DNA from 2 places in the Paracidovorax sp. MALMAid1276 genome. Region 2 is predicted to be linked to the other one. Evidence: predicted binding sites of a transcription regulator. Region 2 holds the regulator's gene; the other holds the start of a gene.

Region 1 (10,339 bases), on a different contig from region 2:
GGGGCCACCGACGTGCTGGGCCGCCTGATCGGCAAGAAGCTGGCCGACACACTGGGCCAGAGCGTGGTGATCGACAACCGGGCGGGGGCCGGCACGGTGATCGGCGCCAGCTCGGTGGCCCGCGCGGCGCCGGACGGCTACACGCTGCTGATGAGCTCGGGCACCACCTTCACCGTGAACCCGGCCGTGCGCGCCAAGCTGCCGTACGACCCGGTCAAGAGTTTCGAGCCCATCGGCATTGCCGGGCGCACGGGCCTGATCCTGCTGGCCAACAAGGACGTGCCGGTGGCGGATGTGAAGCAGTTCGTAGCCCTGGTGAAGGCCGGGCCGGACAAGTATTCGTATGGCTCGTTCGGTGCGGGCACCACCTCGCAGTTTGCGGGCGAGATGTTCTTCCACGCAGCGGGGCTCAAGATCCAGCACGTGCCGTACAAGGGCAGTGCGCCCGCGATGACCGACCTGCTGGGCGGGCAGATTCCGTTCACGGTGGATACCGTGTCGGCTGCGCTGCCGCAGCTCAAGGACGGCAAGATCAAGGCGATTGCGGTGACCTCTGGCAAGCGCTCGGCCCTGCTGCCCAAGGTGCCCACGCTGGCCGAAAGCGGCTATGCCGGCCTGGAGATGGACACCTGGCTGGCCATGGTCGCGCCGCGCGGCCTGCCGCCGGCCGTGAAGACGCGGCTGGAGCAGGCCCTGGCCCAGGTGGTGGCCGACCCCGAAACGCGTGACAAGATGATCGCCGTGGGCTTCGAGCCGTCCCATGCGTCGTCCAAGGCCTTGGCCGAACTGATCGACAAGGAGCTGCCGCTGATGCGTGCGATTGCGCAGCGCGCCGGCATCACCGCAGACTGAAGCCCGCCTGAACACCACAAGGAGACATGCCCAAGATGACCGCTGGAACCCACGCTCTGGTTGAACTCACCGCCAACGAATTGCGCCACCGCATCGGCACGCGCGAGATCTCGCCGGTGGAACTGCTCGACGCCTGCATCGCGCGCATCGAGGCGGTGAACCCGCAGGTGAATGCCGTCACCGCCACCTGCTACGACCGTGCCCGCACCGAGGCCAAAGCCGCCGAGCAGGCGGTGCTGCGCGGCGAGCCGCTGGGCCTGCTGCATGGCCTGCCCATGGGCGTGAAGGACCTGGAGGCCACGGCAGGGCTGCTGACCACCTATGGCTCGCAGATCTACCGTGAGCACATTCCGGCCGAGGACAACGTGCTGGTGGCGCGCCTGCGCGCGGCGGGCGCCATCGTCACGGGCAAGACCAACATCCCCGAGATGGGCGCGGGCGCCAATTCGCGCAACACCGTGTGGGGCGCCACGGGCAATCCGTTCAATCCCAACCTGAACGCCGGGGGATCTTCGGGCGGCTCGGCCGCTGCGCTGGCCTGCGACATGCTGCCGGTGTGCACGGGGTCGGACACGGGCGGCTCACTGCGCATTCCGGCGTCCATCTGTGGCGTGGTGGGTTTCAGGCCTTCACCGGGTGTGGTGCCCAGCTCGCGCAAGCTGCTGGGTTGGACGCCGATTTCGGTGGTGGGCCCCATGGGCCGCACAGTGGAAGAGGCCTGCCTGCAGCTGGCGGCCTCGGCGGGCATGTCGCCCGGCGACCCGCTGAGCTATCCGCTGGACCCCATGAGTTTCTTGCTGCCTGAAGCCGTGGACCTGAGTCGCCTGCGCGTGGCCTATACCGAGGACTTTGGCGCCTGCGCGGTGGACAACGGCATCCGCGCCGTGTTCCGCCGCAAGGTGCAGGCCATGCAGCACCTGTTTGCGCGGTGCGACGCCATTGACATCGACCTGGGCGATGTGCACCGCTGCTTTGACGTGCTGCGCGCCGAGGCCTTTGTGGCCAGCACGCGCGAGGCCTACGAGCGCGACCCTGCCAGCCTGGGGCCCAACACCCGCGCCAATTACGAAATGGGCGCCGCGATGACGCTGCTGGACAGCGCCTGGGCGCAGGCGGAGCAGACGCGCATCCTGGCGCGGTTCCAGAAGCTGTACCAGGACTACGACGTCATCCTGGCGCCCACCACGCCGGTGTCGCCGTTTGCGTGGACTGAGCTGTTTGCCAGCCACATCCACGGCGAGCCGCAGGCCAATTACTACCGCTGGCTGGCGCTGACCTATGTGACCACGCTCACCACCCACCCGGCGCTGAGCCTGCCGTGCGGGCTGGACGACGCGGGCATGCCGTTTGGCCTGCAGATCGTGGGGCGCTTTCGTGCCGACCGGCACACGCTGGGCGTGGGGCATGCGCTGGAGCAGGCGTTCAAGGGCATTGCGGGGCTGGCGCGGCCCCGGCCTGATATTGCCAAATTGATGCAGACCCGCGCCGAGCCTGCGCTGACCTCCATCGTGACGCAGGCACCCGACCCGCGCGACGCCCGCAGTCTGCCGCGCGACGACCGTACAGCGTCGGCAGCGCAGGTGTCGGCGGTTTGAGCAGGAGACACCGACCATGCAAACCGTAGACACCCTCGTGATTGGCGCAGGCATTGCCGGAGCCTCCGTGGCCTGGCAACTGGTACAGCCCGGCGCCGCCGGGCAGGGCGCCAGCGTGCTGCTGCTGGAGCGCGAATCGCAGCCCGGCTACCACACCACCGGCCGCTCGGCAGCCCTCTACATGGCCACCTACGGCACACCCAACATCCAGGCGCTGACCCGTGCCAGCCGCGCCTTCTACGATGCGCCGCCGCCCGAGTTTGGCGGCGACCCCATCCTGTCGCCCCGGGGCGTGGTCTATGTGGCCGGGCCGGACCAGCTGGACCTGCTGAAACAGACCTACGAGGAAGCGCATGCCACTTCGCCCAATGTGCGGTGGGTGGCGCGGGACGAGCTGCTGGCGATGCTGCCCTGCCTGAAACCCGAGGCCGTGGCCGCCGGCATGAGCGAGCCCGAGGCGGCGGACATCGACGTGAATGCGCTGCACCAGGGCTATCTGCGTGGCCTGCGCCAGCGCGGCGGCCAGGTGCTGACGAATGCCGAGGTAACAGCCGTGCACCGCGAAGGCGGTGTGTGGCAGGTGACGCTGGCCGATGGGCGGGTGTTTGCGGCGGGCACGCTTGTCAACGCGGCGGGCGCCTGGGCCGACGTGGTGGCGGGCCTGGCGGGCGTGCCGCCCATCGGGCTGGAGCCACGCCGCCGCACGGCGTTCACCTTCCCCGTGCCCGAGGGCATGGACGCCACGCACTGGCCGGCCGTCGTGGGGGTGGACGAGAGTTTTTACTTCAAGCCCGACGCGGGGCAGCTGCTGGGCTCACCGGCCAATGCCGACCCGACGCACCCGCATGACGTGGTGCCCGAAGAGCTGGACGTGGCCACCGGGATCTATCACATCGAGGAGATGACCACCTTCCAGATCCGCCGCCCATCGCACACCTGGGCCGGGCTGCGCTCGTTTGTGCCGGACGGCGACATGGTGATCGGCTGGGACAACCATGTGCCCGGCTTCTTCTGGCTGGCGGGGCAGGGCGGGTATGGGATCCAGAGTGCGGCGGGGGCGTCGTTGCTGGCGCGGCAGCTGTTGCGGGGCGAGCCACTGGCCGAAGAACTGGTGCGCGAGGGGGTGGGGGTCGAGGGGCTATCGCCTGCGCGTTTGCGGTAAGGGCGCAGCAACGAAATCGGTGGGGGCGTTCAGGCGAAGGTGTTGACCTGCGTGCCCAGCGTTCCGCTGGTGGCCAGCGCGGGCTGGGGCAGGGCCTCCAGCAGGGTGGTGGCCGCCACTTCCTGGATGTCCATGGCTTGCTTGAGCACGGCCATGTTCACGGCGTCCGAGGTCTTGGCGCTGGCCAGGGCGGTAGCGGTGTTGATGAGGCTGTTGGTCAGTGCGACGTCCATGGCAAGGCTTCCTCCTGAAGGCGATGGGTGGTTATCGGCACTTGCCAGCAGATCTTGAGCGGCATTGCCGAAGGTGTTCGCCAGCGGGACCTGGTCGGAGCTACTCCAGCGCGTCAACGCCGATGGCCGGGCAGCTCGACAGGTCGGATTCACGCGCCGTGGGCAGCTGCCGGGCAGCGTCCCGCAAGGCGGAGCGCAGGCCTTCTTCTAGTGTGGGGTGGTAGAAGGGCATGCCCAGCAGATCGTGCACGCTGAGCCGCTGCTGGACGGCGAGCGCCAGCAGGTGTGCCATGTGCTCGGCCTCGGGGGCGCACATCTCGGCGCCCAGCAGGCGGCCTGTGCTGCGGTCGGCATGCACGCACAAGCGCCCCTCGTTGCGCTGCGCCGTCCGCGCTCGGCCCTGCTGCGCGAAATCCACAGTGCCCGTCACCACGGCATCGGCGCTGTCCAGGTCGGCGCGCGGCTGGCCCACCACGGCAATCTGCGGATCGGAGAAAACCACCGACAGCGGTGTGCGGCGCTGAAACTTGGTGGCGTTGTCGGCCAGCGCGTTCATGCCTGCAATATGGCCTTCATCGGCAGCCTCATGGAGCAGCGGCGTCTTGCCATTGGCGTCGCCGGCCAGAAATACGGGCAGGTCGCCGATCTGCAGGGTGCCCCGGTCCACCTGCGGCATGCCGCGCTTGTCCAGCGGTACGCCCAGGGTGTCCAGCCCCAGAAACTGGACGTTGGGCACGCGGCCCATGGCGGCGATGACCTGGTCCACCACCACACGGTGCGAGCCGCTGCGCACCTCGATGCCCCCGGCCACCTCGCGCAACTCTGCCGAGGCATCGGTGTGCAGCACCATCTCCTTCTTCAATACTTCAATCTGCAGCGCATTCAGCGCGGGGTCCTTCAGGCCGCCCACGGTGTCGCCCCGGGTGAAGGCGGCCACCTGCAGCCCCAGGCGGGCCAGGGCCTGCGACAGCTCCACCCCAATCGGGCCCATGCCGATCACTGCGATGCGGGGGCCGAGCGTGGGCTGTTCGAACAGCGTGTCGGTGGTGAGCATGCGGTCGCCAAAGGCCAGCCATTCTTCCGGCACGACGGGGCGGGACCCGGTCGCCAGGATGATGCTGCGCGTGTCATACGCCGTGCCGTCAATGTCCACGCGGTTTGGGCCCAGCAATGTGGCCCGGCCCTTGCGGCGGGCGGGCCCGAGGTTGTCGGTGGCCTTGAGCACTCCGGCCACGAAGTCGTCCCGCAGCGTGCGCACCCGCTGAAGCACGGCGGGGATGTCGGCAGACAATGCCTCGGCGCCGCGCAGGCCGAACTCTTCAAACGTGTGGCGCCGATGAAAGGCGTTGGCGGCCTCGATCAGTGCCTTGGAAGGCATGCAGCCCACGCGCGCGCAGGTGGTGCCCCAGGGGCCTTCGTTCACGATGAGGTAGCGGCTGGTGCGCTTGCGCACCTCGCGCAGAGCCGCGAGGCCTGCCGTGCCTGCGCCGATGATGATGGTGTCGAGCTCCTGGCTCATAAGTGTCTCCTCGGTGGTCGCACCGTGTCGCGAACGTTCAGTGTGGCGGAACAGCGGCCGCAGGCGTGTAGGCGCAGGACCAGTGTTGCCTCGCTTGCCCGACCCTCCAACGCTGGCGCAGGCCCTGCATCTCCATCACATCCAGCCGACCCGGCCCTGGCCGCCATCGTTGATGCGCGCCACGAAGTCCGGCGTCTGCGCCTCGGGCAGGCGCATCTGCAGGGTGACCAGCGTGCCGTGTGACACGGTGAGCAGCTCTGCGCCCGATGACTCGATCTCGCGGCGAAGCAGACCTTCGAGCGCATAGGGCACCTGGCATTGCAGTGTGGCCATGCGCTGCAACGCCACCTTGGGCGCCGCGAGCAGCGCCTGGGCCACGGTGTCGGTGTAGGCCCGCACCAGCCCGCCCGCACCCAGCTTCACGCCGCCGAAGTAGCGAACCACCGTGGCGAGCACGCCTTCCAGGTCCTGGTGGCGCAACACCTCCAGCATGGGGCGGCCCGCAGTGCCGCCCGGCTCGCCATCGTCCACCGCAGCCGACTGGCCGCCCGCCATCAGCGCCCAGCAGATGTGCGCGGCACCCGGGTGCTGCTTCCAGAGCGCGTCCACGGCCGCCTGGGCACTGGCCCGGTCGGCCATGGGCTGCACGCAGCCGATGAAGCGGCTTTTCTTGATGAGGAGTTCGCTGTGTGCCTGTGCAGCCAGGGTGTAGGGCATGGGGCGCAAAGTGTACGGCGCGCGCCGTGATGAACCTCACGGCGGCGCGATGGGCTGGGTCGGGCAGACGCCCGATGAGGCCGGATGCGGTGGGAGTGCTTTCGGATTGCTTGGTAATGCTGTTGTTTCGTGCGTTCTGTCACACCTGCATTCAGCGCGCTTTCCTACACTGATCCACCCAAGCACGGGTCTACGCTCGCGCTATCGTTTCGAAAGCACCCGCACAGCCCCCCGGCCAGCGCAAAGGACTCCGCCATGTTCGCCACCCCGTTCACCGCCCCCCTGCACCAAGCCCTTGCCACCCATGTGTTTGGGCGCTTCATGCCAGCGCGGACGGCCGCCGCAGCCGGACAGGGCGAGGCGGCGGCACCCGTGCCCATGGCAGCGCCTGCGCATGGCACCCCCAATGCCGCGCCCGACGACGATGCGTGGCCAGACCTGGCCCAGCGGGTGCGCGATGTGGGTGAGTGGTAGCAGCTGCGCAGAGTTCTTGAGCGTGGGGGCCTGAACGCCGTGTGGGGCTGCTCACGCAGGGAGCGTGCAGCGTCCACACCCATTCGACCCAGACCGGTGCGGCATGGCGCCATTCACAGTTTCAGCTCCCACGTCTCGCCCACCAACTGTTGTCCAAAGCCCTCATAAGGCTCGGACGCCTTGAGCACAAACCCTCGCTTGGCATAGATGGCGCGGGCCGCCACCAGGCAGCTGTTGGTCCAAAGCACCATTTTTTTGTAACCTTTGGCACGCGCAAACGCGATGCATTCGTCGGTCAGCCGCGCACCCAGCCCCAGCCCCCGGGCCTGGGGCGCAAGGATCAGCATGCGCAGTTGGGCCGTGGTGGGGGACTTGCGCACCACAAAGATGGCACCCACGCGCTCGCCGTCCAGCTCGGCCACCCAGCCGCGCTCCCACGCCGGCTGAAACTTGCGCACGAACTGCGCCGCAATGTCGGCCACCAGCGCTTCAAAGCGGCTGTCCCATCCATATTCACGCCAATAGATTTCGCCGTGCTGCTGCACCACCCAGCCGATGTCGCCCGGCACGGGATCGCGCAACACGGCCACGCGGGGCAGGGGGTGATCCGCCGGTGGAGACAGCAGCGATTCGATCCGCCCCATCGCATCCACCAGTTGCTGCTGGCGCGCGGGCGGCAGCGGGGCGAGCAGGGCGGCGGCTTCGTCGCGTGAGCGTTGCTCCAGGGGCTCGAACACAACGCGCCCGGCATCCGTCAGCGTCAGCACGCTTTGCCGCGCGTCCCGTGCACTGGTGCTGCGGCTGATCCAGCCTGCCTGCTCGAAGCGGCGCAGGATGCGGCTCATGTAGCCCCCGTCCAAGCCCAGATCGCGCGCCAGTTCGCTGGCCACCGGTGCCTCGCGGTGGGCCAGCTCGTACAACACGCGCACATCGGTCAGCGACAGATCGCTGCCCAGGTACGGGTCCAGCACGCCGATGCGCCGGGTGAAAAAGCGGTTGAACCGGCGCACCGCTTTCACGGCAGCGGTGGGGAGGGGGTTGCTCGGGGTGTCTGTCATGGCTGTCTTTGTCACTTAATTAATTGACAAAGGCAAGTATATGTCCGGCGTCCATCCAACCTTGGCTGGGAGTCTGCGCGGTAGAAGGCATCGAAGCGAAACGTGCGAGAGCGGTTTCTCGTGCGTTCCAGCCGATGGGCCTTCTGCCACGCAGACTCCGAGCCCGCCCGCCGTGGACGGGCGCCAGCCATTCGGGAGCCTGCCATGCCTGCCGCTCAGTGTCTTCGTCAGATGTTTCGTCCATGGATCGTGTGGGCGCTCACCGTGTTCAGCGCCATGGCCGCCGTGGCGCAGGGGGTGAACACCCCTGCCGTGGTGCCCGGCCTTCGGCCCGCCGTGCCACCCGCCTCCGCGCCCGTGCCCCCACCGGCCGCCACGCCTGCCCAGACCCCGCCGGCCCCGGCCAGCCAGACTCCTGCGCAGACGCCGGAGCCTCCGCCCGCGCAGTCCCCGTCCGAAACCCCTGCCGCCCCTGCGCCCCTGCCGCCGTCACGCGGCTGACAGCGCCTGCCGGGCGGCAAAAGCCGGACTTATTGCACGGTGGCCCACGGCGCGGCCGGGCTGCATCTTCCCGTTCCGCCCGTTTTCTCCTATCGTTCGCGGTTTCGGCCCGCGCGGCTGCGCGCCGGGCTTTCTTTCAACGCCGCCAAACGCCATAGAGCCATTGCCGGGAGGGCACCATGAATCTGATAGAGCGCGCCAAGAACATCCTTTTGCAGCCCCGGCCCACCTGGGCCGCCATCGACGCGGAGCCTGCCGACGTCGCATCCCTGTACACAAACTACGCCATGGTGCTGGCCGCGATCCCTGCGGTCTGCGGCTTCATCGGCCTGTCGCTGATCGGCTTCAGCGCCTTCGGCGTCTCGGTGCGCGTGCCCCTGGTGGCGGGGGTGGTCAACATGGTGCTGTCGTATGTGCTCAGCCTCGTGGGCATTTTTGTGCTGGGGCTCATCATCGACGCGCTGGCGCCCACGTTTGGCGGCCACAAGAGCCCCATCCAGGCGCAGAAAGTGGCGGTGTACGCCAGCACGGCGGCCCTGGTGGGGGGCGTGTTCAGTTTGCTGCCCGCGCTGTCCATGCTGGCGCTGCTGGCGGCGCTGTATTCGGTGTATCTGCTGTACACCGGCCTGCCGGTGCTGATGAAGAGTGCCTCCGAGAAATCGGCGGCCTACACGGCGGTGGTGGTGGTTGCGGCCATCGTGGTGGGCGTGGTCATGGCCATGGTCAGCTCGCTGTTCATGCCCGGCAGCGCCGCCATGCTGGGTGCGGCAGGCGCGCCGGCCGTCACCATGAACACGCCCGGCGGCGCCGTGTCCATCGACACCGCGAAGCTGGAGGCTGCCGGCAAGAAGATGGAAGAAGCCGCCCGCCAGATGGAACAGGCGCAGAAGAGCCAGGACCCCGCCGCCATGGCCGCGGCCACGGGCAACGCTGCGGCCGCGGCCGCCGGTGTGCTGGGCGGTGGTCAGGCCGTGGCGGCGCAAAGCCTGAAGGCCGCGCTGCCGCAGGCCCTGTCGGGGCTGCAGCGCACGTCGCTGAACGTGCAGGACGGAGCGGCCCTGGGGCTGCCCACCAGCCAGGCCAGCGCCGAGTACGGCGACGGCAGCAAGCAGGTGCGCCTGGAGATCATCGACATCGGCGGCCTGGGCCAGATGGCCGTGATGGCCATGGGCATGGCGCAGGGCGAGAAAGAAGACGCCACCAGTGCCGAGAAGACCTGGCAGGAGAGCGGCCGCATGCTGCACCAGCGCCACGAGAAGGACGGCAGCCATGCCGAGTTCAAGACCGTGCTCAAGAACGGCGTGGTGGTGAGCATTGAGGGCGACAACCTGTCCGTGAAAGACCTGCGCGCGTATCTGGCGCAGGTCGACCTCAATGCGCTGGAGGCGCTGCAGCGCAAGGGCAAGTCCTGAGGGGCCTGCCCGCACCGTGCGCCGCGACCCTGGGACGCCGTGGTGCGCAGTGCGTGCAAGGCAGCTTCAGATCCGTCGAAACGGGCTGCTTTACAAAAAATGATAGCGGCAAGCGCTTTATGGATAAGCGCTCAAGGCCAAATTGACCGAAAATTCATAGGCGGAATGCACCCGTCTGGCGTCTGAGCGGCGCGATCTCCGTCCCAGCCCAGCCCGGCGCCCCAACGCTCAGGCGCGCGGAAACGTCACCACATGGTCCACCTGCGCGCGGATGCCGATCCACTCGCCCAGCGCATGGTCGTGGTGGCTGGGCACATGGGCCAGCACCGTGTGGCCGCTGGCCAGGCGCAGGGTGTACAAAAACTCCGAGCCCCGGAACGACTTGCGCACGATCTGCGCCTGCACCGGCGCATGGTCGTCGTGCACGATGTCGTCGGCGCGCAGCAGCACATCGCATTCGCCGCCGGGGTAGCTGCCGGGCAGGGGGCACTCGTCCAGGTCGGTCAGCTCGCCCAGCGGGGTCTGGGCCACCACGTTGTCGCCGCGCTGCACGAGCGTGGCGGGCGCAAACACGCCGTGGCCGATGAAGTCGGCCACAAAGCGCGTGGTGGGGCGGTGGTACAGCGTGTACGCGTCGTCCCACTGGTGTAGCTGGCCCTCATGCATCACGCCGATCACGTCGCCGATCGCAAACGCCTCGAACTGGTCGTGCGTCACGAACAGCGCCGTGGCGCCCGCGGCCTTGAGGATGCCGCGCACCTCGTGCGCAAGCCGCTCGCGCAGGTCGACGTCGAGGTTGGAAAAGGGCTCGTCCAG
Region 2 (10,339 bases):
GGCGGCACGTCGATGGGGGCGCCCCCGTCCGACAGCACCGGCAGGCCCGTGGGCGTGAGCAGCTGCCCCTGGGCCGACACCTCGAAGACGCCGGCGCGGGTGTAGGCCTCGGTGCCGTCCAGGCCCTGCACCGCAAACCAGGCGTTGCCCATGGCCATGGCGTCCAGGTTGCGGCCGGTGCGCTGCACCGGGCCGGGCGTTTCCAGGTGGCCCGACGTGGCCTCCAGCGCAAACACGCGGGTCTTGGCGCCGTCGCCCTGGATGGGCACCGCGCGGAACGTGGACATCTCGGCCCGGAAGCCATTGGTGGACACATTGGCCAGGTTGTTGGACAGTACGGCCTGCCGGTGGGCGGCCGCGTTGGCGCCCGTCATCGAGGTGTAGATGATGCGGTCCATGGCAGGTTTCTCCGTGTGCTTCCGATTTGATAGCTGCTGACGCTTTATGGATAAGCGCTAGGGGCTGTTTTGACTTGAAATCAGGCTGAGGCCGATCAGCGCAGGTTCACCAGCGTGGACATCACCTGGTCCTGCGTCTTGATGGTCTGCGCGTTGGCCTGGTAGGCACGCTGCGCGGTCATCATGTTCACCAGCTCGGCGGTGAGGTCCACGTTGGAGTCTTCGAGTGCGCCCGAGCGCAGCGAGCCGAAGCTGCCGTCGGTGGGGGCGCCCACCACGGGCTGGCCCGACTCGAACGTGGCCGCCCAGTTGTTGCCGCCCAGGGACGCCAGGCCCTGCGTGTTGCGGAAGCTCGACAGGGCCAGCTGCCCCTCGGCGCGCGTCACGCCGTTGGAGTAGCGGGTCATGATCATCCCGTTGTTCTCGACGTTGATGCCCGTCAGCTCGCCTGCGGTGTAGCCGTCCTGGGTGAGGTTGGACACCGCAAACTTGGTGCCGAACTGCGTGACGCCGCCCAGGTCGATCTGCACGTCGAAAGCGGGCAGGTTGTTGGGGTTGGGGGGCGTGGGGTTCACGGTGAGCGGCATCGAGAAACCGGTGGCGGGCGGCGTGGCCACCGGCCCGGTGATGGCGCCGCTGTTGTCGAACGTGATCTGGCCGATGGGCGTGGCCACCACGGGCGGGGTGGCCAGCGGGTCGTCGAGCTGGTCGTACACGTCCCAGGTGTTGTCGGTGGCCGTCTTCTGGAAGTACAGGTTCACCGGCTTGGCCACACCCTGGCTGTCGTAGACGTTGATCGACGTGCCGTAGGTGGCGCGCGGTGTGGCCGGCACGGGCGGGGTGGCCGTGGGGTCGCCGGCCGCATCGGTGGCGCGCGCGTCGAGGTTGAACGAGGTGGTGATGGTCGTGGTCTGGCGGGCCGGAATGGGCTCGGTGGTGGGGAACGACATCGGAACGGGCGTGGAGCCCGTGCGCAGGCCCGTGGTGGGATCCACCGGGTAGCCCATCACCCGGGCGCTGTCGTTGGTGACCATGTTGCCCACCTTGTCCAGCTTGAAGTTGCCGGCGCGGGTGTAGGCGGGGGTGCCGTCGGGCATCTGCAGCGTGAAGAAGCCGTTGCCGTTGATGGCCACGTCCAGGCTGTTGCCGGTGATGGTGAGGTTGCCCTGCGAGAACTGCTGGGCCACGTCCGCCACCTCCACGCCGATGCCGGCGTTGACGCCGCCCGACGAGCCGATGGCCGAGGCCACCATTTCGGCGAACTCTGCGCGCGAGGCCTTGAAGCCGACGGTGTTCGCGTTGGCGATGTTGTGGCCAATCACGTCCAGGTTCTTGCTGGATGCGTTCAGGCCCGAAAGGCCTTGCTGGAAGCTCATGGTGTTCTCCTAGGGGAAGCTGGCGGGTGCGGGGGCAGAGGGGCTAAAAAATGAATGTGTTGCCGGGATCGTGGGGCTTACAGAACGGCCTTGACCTTGTCGTAGGTCACCGTGCCGCCGCCGGCCAGGTCCAGCGTGAGCTGGCCGCCGCTGCTGCCGGTGCCGGTGACGCGCGACTGCACGAGCGGCGTGCTTTCCACCGCCACGCCGGCGCTGTTGAGTGCTGTGACCTTGAAGCGCAGGTCGGTGGTGCTGCCTGCGTACTTGCTGGCGTCCCACTCGAAGCTGTGCCGGCCTGCGGTCTTGGCGTTCAGGTCCAGCGTGCCCACCAGCTGGCCGCCGGCGGTGAGGATCTCGACCTTCACGTCGGCTGCGGCGCCGGAGAGCTCGAACATGCCGCTGCCCACGCCGTCTTCCACGGCCAGGCTGTCGCCCTCGGTCACCACGTTGCGCCCGATCATCGCGGAGCCCTGCAGCAACTGCATGGAGTTGAACTGCTCGGCAATGCCCAGCATGGTGTAGTTGAGCTGCTGGATGCCGGTGACCGTGTTGATCTGCGCGATCTGCGAGGTCATCTGCGCGTTGTCCAGCGGGTTCATCGGGTCCTGGTTGGTGAGCTGCGCCACGAGCAGCTTGAGGAACCGGTCCTGCGCGCCCTCGGCGTCGTTGGCCGAGGCGGCCTTGGACGCCGCCGTGTCGGCGGTGGTGGTGGTATTGTTGCTGACGCCGTAGATCATGGTCGTACCCGGTTCTTTCGTGTTACTGGCCCATCTGCAGGGTCTTGAGCAGCAGCGTCTTGGCCGTGTTCATCACCTCGACGTTGTTCTGGTAGGAGCGCGAAGCGGAGATCATGTTGACCATCTCCTCCACCGCGTTGACGTTGGAATGTGTGACGTAGCCCTGCGCGTCGGCAGAGGGATGGCTCGGATCGTGCACGCGGCGGCCGGCCACATTGCTTTCGGTGACGCCGCTCACCCGCACGCCGGCGGCGGTGTCGGCGCCCATGTTCTCGGTCTGGAACACCAGCTGCCGGGCCTTGTACGCCTGCCCGTCCGGACCGGCCACGGCCTCGACGTTGGCCAGGTTGCTGGCCACCACGTTGAGCCGCTGCGACTGCGCGCTGATGGCGCTGCCGGAGACGTTGAAGATGGAGAACATGGACATGACGGGTCTCGCTTTCTGGTCGGGTCTGCGCCGGCGCGTTACTGGCCCTGGATGGCGCTGAGCATGGTCTTGGCGTTGCCGTTGATGAAGCGCAGCGTGGCCTCGTAGCGCACGGCGTTGTCGGCAAAGGCGGCGCGTTCGCGGTTCATGTCGACCGAGTTGCCGTCGAGTGCGGGCTGGGTCTGCACCGCATAGCCCAGCGTGCCCCGGGACTCCAGGGCCGATGCGGTACTGCGGGTGACGGGCACGGGGATGTGGCGCGGGTCGGTGGCACCGGCCGTGCCCACCACGCCGGCCAGCACCTGGCGCGTGACGCCCGAGCCGCCGGCCGCGGCATCGGCCCCGGCGCTGCGGGTGGCGGTGGCCTCGCTCAGCGCATCGCTGAACTTGAAGTCGCGGGCCACGTAGCCCGGGGTGTCGGCGTTGGCGATGTTGCTGGCGATGGCACGCTGGCGCTCGGACCGCAGGATCAGTGCGGTGCCGTGGAAGTCCAGCCGGTTGGTCATCTTGTCGAGCATGGGGGCCTCACGCCGTGGGTTGCAAGGAAGGGCGCCGGGGCCCCGCTTCGGGGCGGTTTCCGGCGTGGCTCGATTATGGAAATCGCTGCGTTTTTCTAAAGCGCGAAGAACGCGGAAATCGGCGCGCAGTTTGGGCCTTTGCGCGGCGGCCGACTGCCTATAGTTGCAGGGGTCGAATGGCATCTGCCCTGCCTGTTGTCGACGTGACCGCCCCTCCCAATCCTTGCCCGGTGGCAGCCGGGATGCATGCCCTGGAGGCCAGCCATGCGCCATCACCATTTCGTTTCCGTGTTCCAGACGCTCAGCCCGCTGTGGCGGGGTGTGCTGGCGACGGCCGTTGCGGGGGCCGCCGTCCTCGCAGCCCCCGCGGCCGCGCAGGAGGCCGCCGCCGATCCGTCCGCCGACCTCGCCCCCATCACCCAGCGCTGGCTGGACGACACCCTTGCGCGCAATCAGGTGGCCGGGCTGCCGCTGCGCATGGAAGTGAGCGTGGGCTCACTGGACCCGCGCCTGCGCCTGGCGCCCTGCGCACGGGTGGAGCCCTATTTGCCCGTGGGCGCCCGCCTGTGGGGCCGCACCCGGCTGGGCCTGCGCTGCGTGCAGGGTGCCACGGCCTGGAACGTGTTCCTGCCCGTCACCGTCAAGGCCTATGGCCCTGCCTGGGTGCTGACCAGCAACGTGGCCCCCGGCGCCGTGCTCACCGCGAACGACGCCACCGAGTCGGAAGTGGACTGGGCGGCCGACACGCAGAACGCCGTGGTGGCCAACCCCGACCAGTGGGTGGGCCAGGTGGCATCGCGCCAGCTGATGGCCGGCCAGGCGCTGCGCCAGAACATGGTGCGCGCGCCCCAGCTGTTCCGCGCCGGTGCCCAGGTCAAGGTGGTGGCGCAGGGCCCCGGCTATGCCGTCACCGCAGCCGGCCAGGCCCTGGCGGGCGCGGGCGCAGGCGACACTGTGCGCATACGCATGAACAATGGCAAGATCATTGCCGGCATTGTGGGTGTTGATGGAACGGTGGAGGTCGCACTTTGATGACGCGCACGCGATAAATGGCTAAAGTCCACCGCCAAAGCGTCGAAAACATTGCTACTGTGCCCCACTCCATGCGGGGCAGTGGAGAGAGCGATGAAGATAGGTCAAAAACCGGAACTCCCGGCCGCGCTGGCGCAAACCGGGCAAGCCAAGCCCGCCAAAAGCCCCGCCGCAGCCCCCGTTGAAGGAGCTGCCAAGGACGCCGTGGCCGCGTCGGCCGCCGGTGTGCCTGTCACGGTGTCCAGCTCGGTGCGTGGCCTTGACCAGGGTGCCCGTGCAGCGGGCGACTTCGATGCCGGCAAAGTGAAGGCCGTGCGCTCGGCCATTGAAAACGGCACGTTCTCGGTCAACGCCGACGCCATCGCCGACAAGATGCTGTCCAACGCCCAGGAAATCCTGGCGCGCGCTCGCGGCTGAGCCCGCTTTGTATTTCGGCCCCTTCCCCCATTTCTGAAACCCCCGCATGGATCTGGAAACTGCGCTGAGCCATGTCGAAGAGCAGGTGCAGGCCGTCTCGGCCGCTCTTCTGGCCACGGATGCGCCGGCGCTCGAGCGCAGCGGCACCGCGCTGCGCCATGCGGCGTCCGATCTTGCCCAGGTGCTGTCACGCACCGACCCCGCCTCGCTGCCCCCATCGCTCGCCCAGCGCCTGCAGGCCGTGAGCAGCAGCGTCGCCATGCAGCGCGACAATCTGGCGCGTGTGGCCGCCCTGACCGACCGCCAGGTGGCCACCGTGCTGCCGCCCACGGACGCCAGCACCTATGGCGCCCGCCCCGGCAACGGCGCGGCCCGCATCTACAAGGCAGCGGGCTGACCCGCCGCATTCCTTCAGTGTTTTGGGGTTTTTGCTCCTGAAAACAGAGCTGCCAGCGCTTGTCAGGCAACGGTTTCAGGTGAAAAACATCTGAATCCATTGCACAGCAAGCGCTGGCAGCTCTGTTTTGTATAGCAAACGGTGTGGGTGCCCGCCATCTTCGGGCTTGCCGCGCGGCGGCGCGGTTTCAATGCGCGCGCATCTTGGCGCGCAGCCGCGCGATGGACTGGCTGTGCAGCTGGCACACGCGCGATTCGGTCACGCCCAGCACCGCGGCAATCTCCTTGAGGTTCATGTCATGTTCGTAGTACATGCCCATGATGTGCTGCTCGCGTTCGGGCAGGCTCTTGATGGCGCTCACGAGCGACATCTTCAGCCGCTGGTCCCGCAGCAGCTCCAGCGGGTCGGCGTCGGCATCGGCCACATGGCGGTCCAGAAAACCGTCGTCATCGTCGTTGCCGTGGGTCATGTCCTCCAGGTACACCAGCTGCGTGCCGCGCACCTTGCCCAGCAGGCTCTGGTAGTCGGCCAGGCTCAGGCCCATCTCGTTGGCAATCTCTGATTCGAGCGGGCTGCGGCCGAGCTTCTGTTCCAGGCGCTGCACGGCGTGCTCGATGTCCTTCTGGCTCTTGCGCGAGCTGCGGCTCATCCAGTCGCCTTCGCGCAGTTCGTCGAGCATGGCGCCGCGGATGCGCTGGGTGGCAAAGGTTTCGAACTGCACGCCCTGGGCCACTTCGTAGCGCGAGAGGGCTTCTGCCAGGCCCATCATGCCGACCTGGATGAGGTCATCCAGCTCCACATTGGGCGGCAGCTTGGCGATCATGTGGTGCGCGATCCGGCGGACCAGCGGCACATGCTGGCGGATCATCGCGTCACGATCAAGCTGGCCTTTGGCGGTGTACATAGAGAGCGTGTGATGCACCGGGTGAACGTCAGTGGCTCCGGACAAGGTGTGCGGAACTGCCCTTGGGGGCGTAGGAGTGCAGCGCGGGCAGCGATTCGGCGATGGTGCCCGCATTTTCCAGCAGTTGCAAGGCCAGGCGCTGAAGCTCCTGGGGGTTCTGCGTGGCGATGGTGGTGGTGCTCAGCGCGCTGCCCAGATGGCGTTGCACACAGCCTTGCAGCGTGTGCAATGCTGCCTGGGTCTTGCGCCGCTCGGCCGCTCCGGTGCCGCGCAGCAGGGCGGCCACCATGCAGGGCAGGCCGGTGTCCACGGCGATCTGTTTCAGGCTCTTGTAGCTGCCCATCACCCCGGCGGCGCCTTCGCCCATCACCACCAGTGGCACCGTGGCTGTGTGGGTGAGCAAGGGGCCCAGCGTGGCTGCCGGGGCATGCAGCACCACGATGCCGTAGGTCCTGAAGTACGGCAGCAGGCCGTGCAGCGGCGGCGCATCGCTGCGCTCGGCGGCGCGGCACATGCGCAGCATGCCCTGCGCGGCCGGAATCACGGCCAGCGATGCGGAGGAGGCGCCCAGGTTCAGCTGGACGTCGTCGCGCCACGAGGCCTGCTGCAGCAGGTGCAGCAGCCCCGGGCTGTGGTCGGTTTCGTGGGCCGTGCCGTCCAGCACCACCACCGGGTAGCCCAGGCGCTGCAGGCTGGCGCAGATCTGCCACAGGGCTTCCAGCCCGGTGGGGCTGTTGCCCTGGCTGGCCACGGCCACGACGCGCAGGTCGGCCTGGGGGGTGAAGCTGTGCAGGCCTGCGGCCTGGTGGAATCCGATATCAAGCATCGACCAGCCCCCTGTCTGCCACGGTGTCGGGCGAGTGTGAGAAGAAGAAGTTCAGGTCGGCCGCCTTGGGGTCGAACGCCGACTTGACGGGCGAGCGCATGGAGGTCGAGATCAGCCGGTGCGCGTCGGCGCGCTCCCAGTCTTCGGGCACGCGCTGGCCATTGGTCACGCCGCGCAGCACCATCTGGTGGCGGATCAGCGCGTCGATGGCCGGGCCGAGCTTCACGGCCTCGTCCACCTTGGAGAGGATGGCCTGCGGCCCCGTTCCCTGCGTGCCGGTGGTCTTGAAGGCGGTGAGCACGTCGTCCAGCGTGTCGCCATGGCAGCCCGCATTGAGCACCAGCAGGCGGTTCACATGGGGCAGGTCCAGCACATCCAGCATGTCGCGCTTGCGCGGGTCGCGCGGGGCGATGCCGGTGGTGTCGATGAGCACCATCTTCTTGCCGCTGAGCAGGCCCAGCAGGTCCTGCAGTGCGGCGCGGTCATGCGCCAGGTGGGCGACGATGCCCAGCATGCGGCCGTAGGTGCGCAGCTGCTCGTGCGCGCCCACGCGGTAGGTGTCCAGCGTGATCAGGCCGACGCTGCCGGGGCCGTGGATGCGCGCGCACATGGCGGCCAGCTTGGCTGTGGTGGTGGTCTTGCCGACCCCGGTGGAGCCCACCAGGGCGAAGATGCCGCCTTGCTCGTACAGCGGGGGCTCGGCCTGGTCGGTCTTGAGGTTGCGCTCCAGCACCTCCATCAGCCAGCGCACCGATTCGCCCGCCGACAGGTCTTCGGGCATGCGCTCCAGCACGGCGCGGGCGAGCGAGGGCGAGTAGCCCGCGCGGATCATCTTGAGCATCAGATTGGACTGGATCGGGTCCTGCCGCGCCTGGCCCAGCCAGGCCAGGGTGTTGAAGCGGTCCTCGATCAGCTCCTTCATGGCGTGCAGCTCGTTCATCACGCTTTGCTGGCCCGCGGACTGGGCGAGGCTGCTGCTGGCACCGGCTGCGGCGTCCTGGCGGCGGCGTGGTGGCTCGGGCGGAATGTCCATGGGGATGGTGCGCAGCGGGTTGTGCCGCACTACGGCGGGGGCGGGCATGCGCTCACGGTCGCGTTCGCGATGGCGCTCGGGTTCCTGGTCGCGGCTGCGCTCGGCCAGCGTCTGGGGCTCGGCCGCACCGTGCAGCGCCTCGTGGCGGCGGCGCAGCATGCGCTCGCGCACATAGTCCTGGAACGACAGCGTGCTCATGGCCAGCTGCTCCGTGTCCTCTTCCACCGCATTGCGGGCCTGGGGCGCCGATGCCGGCTGGCTGGCGCGCGGCGCAGCGCTGCGCGCCGGCGTGGGCGCCAGCAGGGGCGGGTTGGCCGAGGCACCGGCGCCGCCGCCGTCCAGGGACGACAGCGTGTCCTCGGCCGTGGCCATCACCTCGACGCCGTTGGCCGTGGGGCGGTTGGACAGGATCAATGTGCCGTCGCCAAAGGCCATGCGCGCCTTGGCCAGAGCCTCCCGGGAGGTGGGGGCGGTAAAGCGTTTGATGTTCATGCTGATGCACCTTTAAGGATCGGCCCAATGCGGATGGTGTGGGTCTCGGGGATTTCACTGTGCGCAAGCACCTGCAGGCGGGGCGCGACGCGGCGCACCAGGCGGGAGATGGCGTTGCGGATCTGGTCGGGCACAAGCAGGCAGGCGGGCAGGCCCATTTCTTCCTGCTTCATGGCCACTTCGGCGGCTTTTTGCGTGAGGATGTCGGCCACGCCCGGGTCCAGCGCGGGGCCTGCGGCGTTGCCCAGGGCCTGCACCAGCAGGCGCTCCAGGCCCGGCTCGATGGCGATGACGTTGAGTTCGCGCGAGGGGCCGTAGATCTGCTGCACGATGGCCGGCGACAGGGCGATGCGCACGCGGCGGGCCAGCTCGACGGGGTCGGACACGCTGCCCGCGTGCTCGGCCAGGGTTTCGATGATGGTGCGGATATCGCGGATGTGCACAGACTCTTCCAGCAGCAGCTGCAGGACCTTCTGGAACGTTGCGATGGAGACCATTTTCGGAACCACTTCTTCGATGAGCTTGGGGGCCAGCTTGGCCACGTGTTCCACCAGCTGCTGGGTCTCTGTGCGGCTGAGGAGCTTGGCGGCTTGCACTTGCATCAAGTGTGACAAATGGGTGGCCATCACGGTTTCGGAATCAACGACGGTAAAACCGGCCATTTGTGCGGCTTCCTTCTGCCGGTCGTCGATCCAGTGTGCTGGGAGCCCGAACGCGGGGTCGGTGGTGGGCGTGCCGATCAGCGGCGTGCTGATGCCGCCGGGGTTGATGGCCAGGAACATGCCGGGGAAGGCCTCGCCTTCGCCCACCACCACGCCGCGCAGCGTGATGCGGTAGCCGCTGGGCTTGAGTTCGAGGTTGTCGCGCACGTGCACGGCCGGGGGCAGGAAGCCCACCTCCTGCGCAAACTTGCGGCGCACGCCCTTGATGCGGGTGAGCAGGTCGCCCTGGCGGCTCTTGTCCACCAGGCTGATGAGGCGGTAGCCCAGCTCCAGGCCCAGCAGGTCCACGGGCTGCAGGTCGTCCCAGGTGGCTTCGCCGTCGCTGACCGGGGCCGGGGGCGCTTCCACGGGCGGCGGCACCTTCTGCCGTTCGTGCATCAGCCAGGCGCCATAGGCCAGCAGCGCGCCCATGCTCAAAAACACCAGGTTGGGCATGCCCGGGATGAGGCCCAGCAGCAGCAGGATGCCGGCCGTCACGCCCAGCACGCGCGGCGAGGTGAACAGCTGCTGCACGATCTGGCGCCCCATGTCGTGTTCCTTGCCCACGCGCGAGATCACCATGGCCGCCGCCACCGAGATCAACAGGCCCGGAATCTGCGCCACCAGCGCATCGCCGATGGCCAGCAGGATGTAGCTGTTGGCGGCCTGGCTGACCGACAGGTTGTGCTGCAGGATGCCGATGGCAAAGCCGCCCACGATGTTGATGATCAGGATCAGGATGCCCGCGATGGCGTCGCCGCGCACGAACTTGGAGGCGCCGTCCATGGAGCCGAAGAAGTTCGCTTCTTCCTGCACCTCGGCACGGCGGCGCTTGGCTTCCTTCTCGTCGATCAGGCCCGCGTTCAGGTCGGCGTCCACCGCCATCTGCTTGCCGGGCATGGCGTCCAGGGTGAAGCGCGCAGACACCTCGGCGATGCGCTCGGCCCCCTTGGTGATCACCACGAAGTTGATGACCACCAGGATCGCAAATACGATCAGGCCCACGGCGAAGTTGCCGCCGATCAGGAAGTGGCCGAAGGCCTCGATCACCGCGCCCGCAGCGCCGGGGCCCTGGTGACCT

The links. The regulator FliA, encoded in region 2, starts transcription of late flagellar genes. The targets are predictions, from matches to a motif close to CTAAAGTTTNNNNNNNNNNNGCCGNTA.
Region 1: ACOQFS_RS15105 (YjfB family protein) is a predicted target of FliA. The motif match lies at 3,875-3,901, and genes of this name have one in related genera.

Annotation. Positions count from the first base shown of each region.
Region 1 covers NZ_JBMIRS010000197.1:54,319-64,657, forward strand. The annotation lists gene ACOQFS_RS15090 (Bug family tripartite tricarboxylate transporter substrate binding protein) at 1-852, shown strand, start outside; gene ACOQFS_RS15095 (amidase) at 879-2,447, shown strand; gene ACOQFS_RS15100 (NAD(P)/FAD-dependent oxidoreductase) at 2,464-3,609, shown strand; gene ACOQFS_RS15105 (YjfB family protein) at 3,639-3,842, opposite strand; gene ACOQFS_RS15110 (dihydrolipoyl dehydrogenase) at 3,943-5,361, opposite strand; gene ACOQFS_RS15115 (IMPACT family protein) at 5,497-6,078, opposite strand; gene ACOQFS_RS15120 (hypothetical protein) at 6,334-6,552, shown strand; gene ACOQFS_RS15125 (bifunctional helix-turn-helix transcriptional regulator/GNAT family N-acetyltransferase) at 6,666-7,610, opposite strand; gene ACOQFS_RS15130 (hypothetical protein) at 7,815-8,111, shown strand; gene ACOQFS_RS15135 (Yip1 family protein) at 8,291-9,523, shown strand; gene ACOQFS_RS15140 (ABC transporter ATP-binding protein) at 9,752-10,339, opposite strand, start outside.
Region 2 covers NZ_JBMIRS010000175.1:50,045-60,383, reverse strand. The annotation lists gene flgF (flagellar basal-body rod protein FlgF) at 1-398, opposite strand, end outside; gene flgE (flagellar hook protein FlgE) at 494-1,774, opposite strand; gene ACOQFS_RS12340 (flagellar hook assembly protein FlgD) at 1,852-2,511, opposite strand; gene flgC (flagellar basal body rod protein FlgC) at 2,534-2,938, opposite strand; gene ACOQFS_RS12330 (flagellar basal body rod protein FlgB) at 2,977-3,456, opposite strand; gene flgA (flagellar basal body P-ring formation chaperone FlgA) at 3,721-4,488, shown strand; gene flgM (flagellar biosynthesis anti-sigma factor FlgM) at 4,582-4,905, shown strand; gene ACOQFS_RS12315 (hypothetical protein) at 4,952-5,302, shown strand; gene ACOQFS_RS12310 (RNA polymerase sigma factor FliA) at 5,490-6,206, opposite strand; gene ACOQFS_RS12305 (hypothetical protein) at 6,235-7,032, opposite strand; gene flhF (flagellar biosynthesis protein FlhF) at 7,025-8,557, opposite strand; gene flhA (flagellar biosynthesis protein FlhA) at 8,554-10,339, opposite strand, start outside.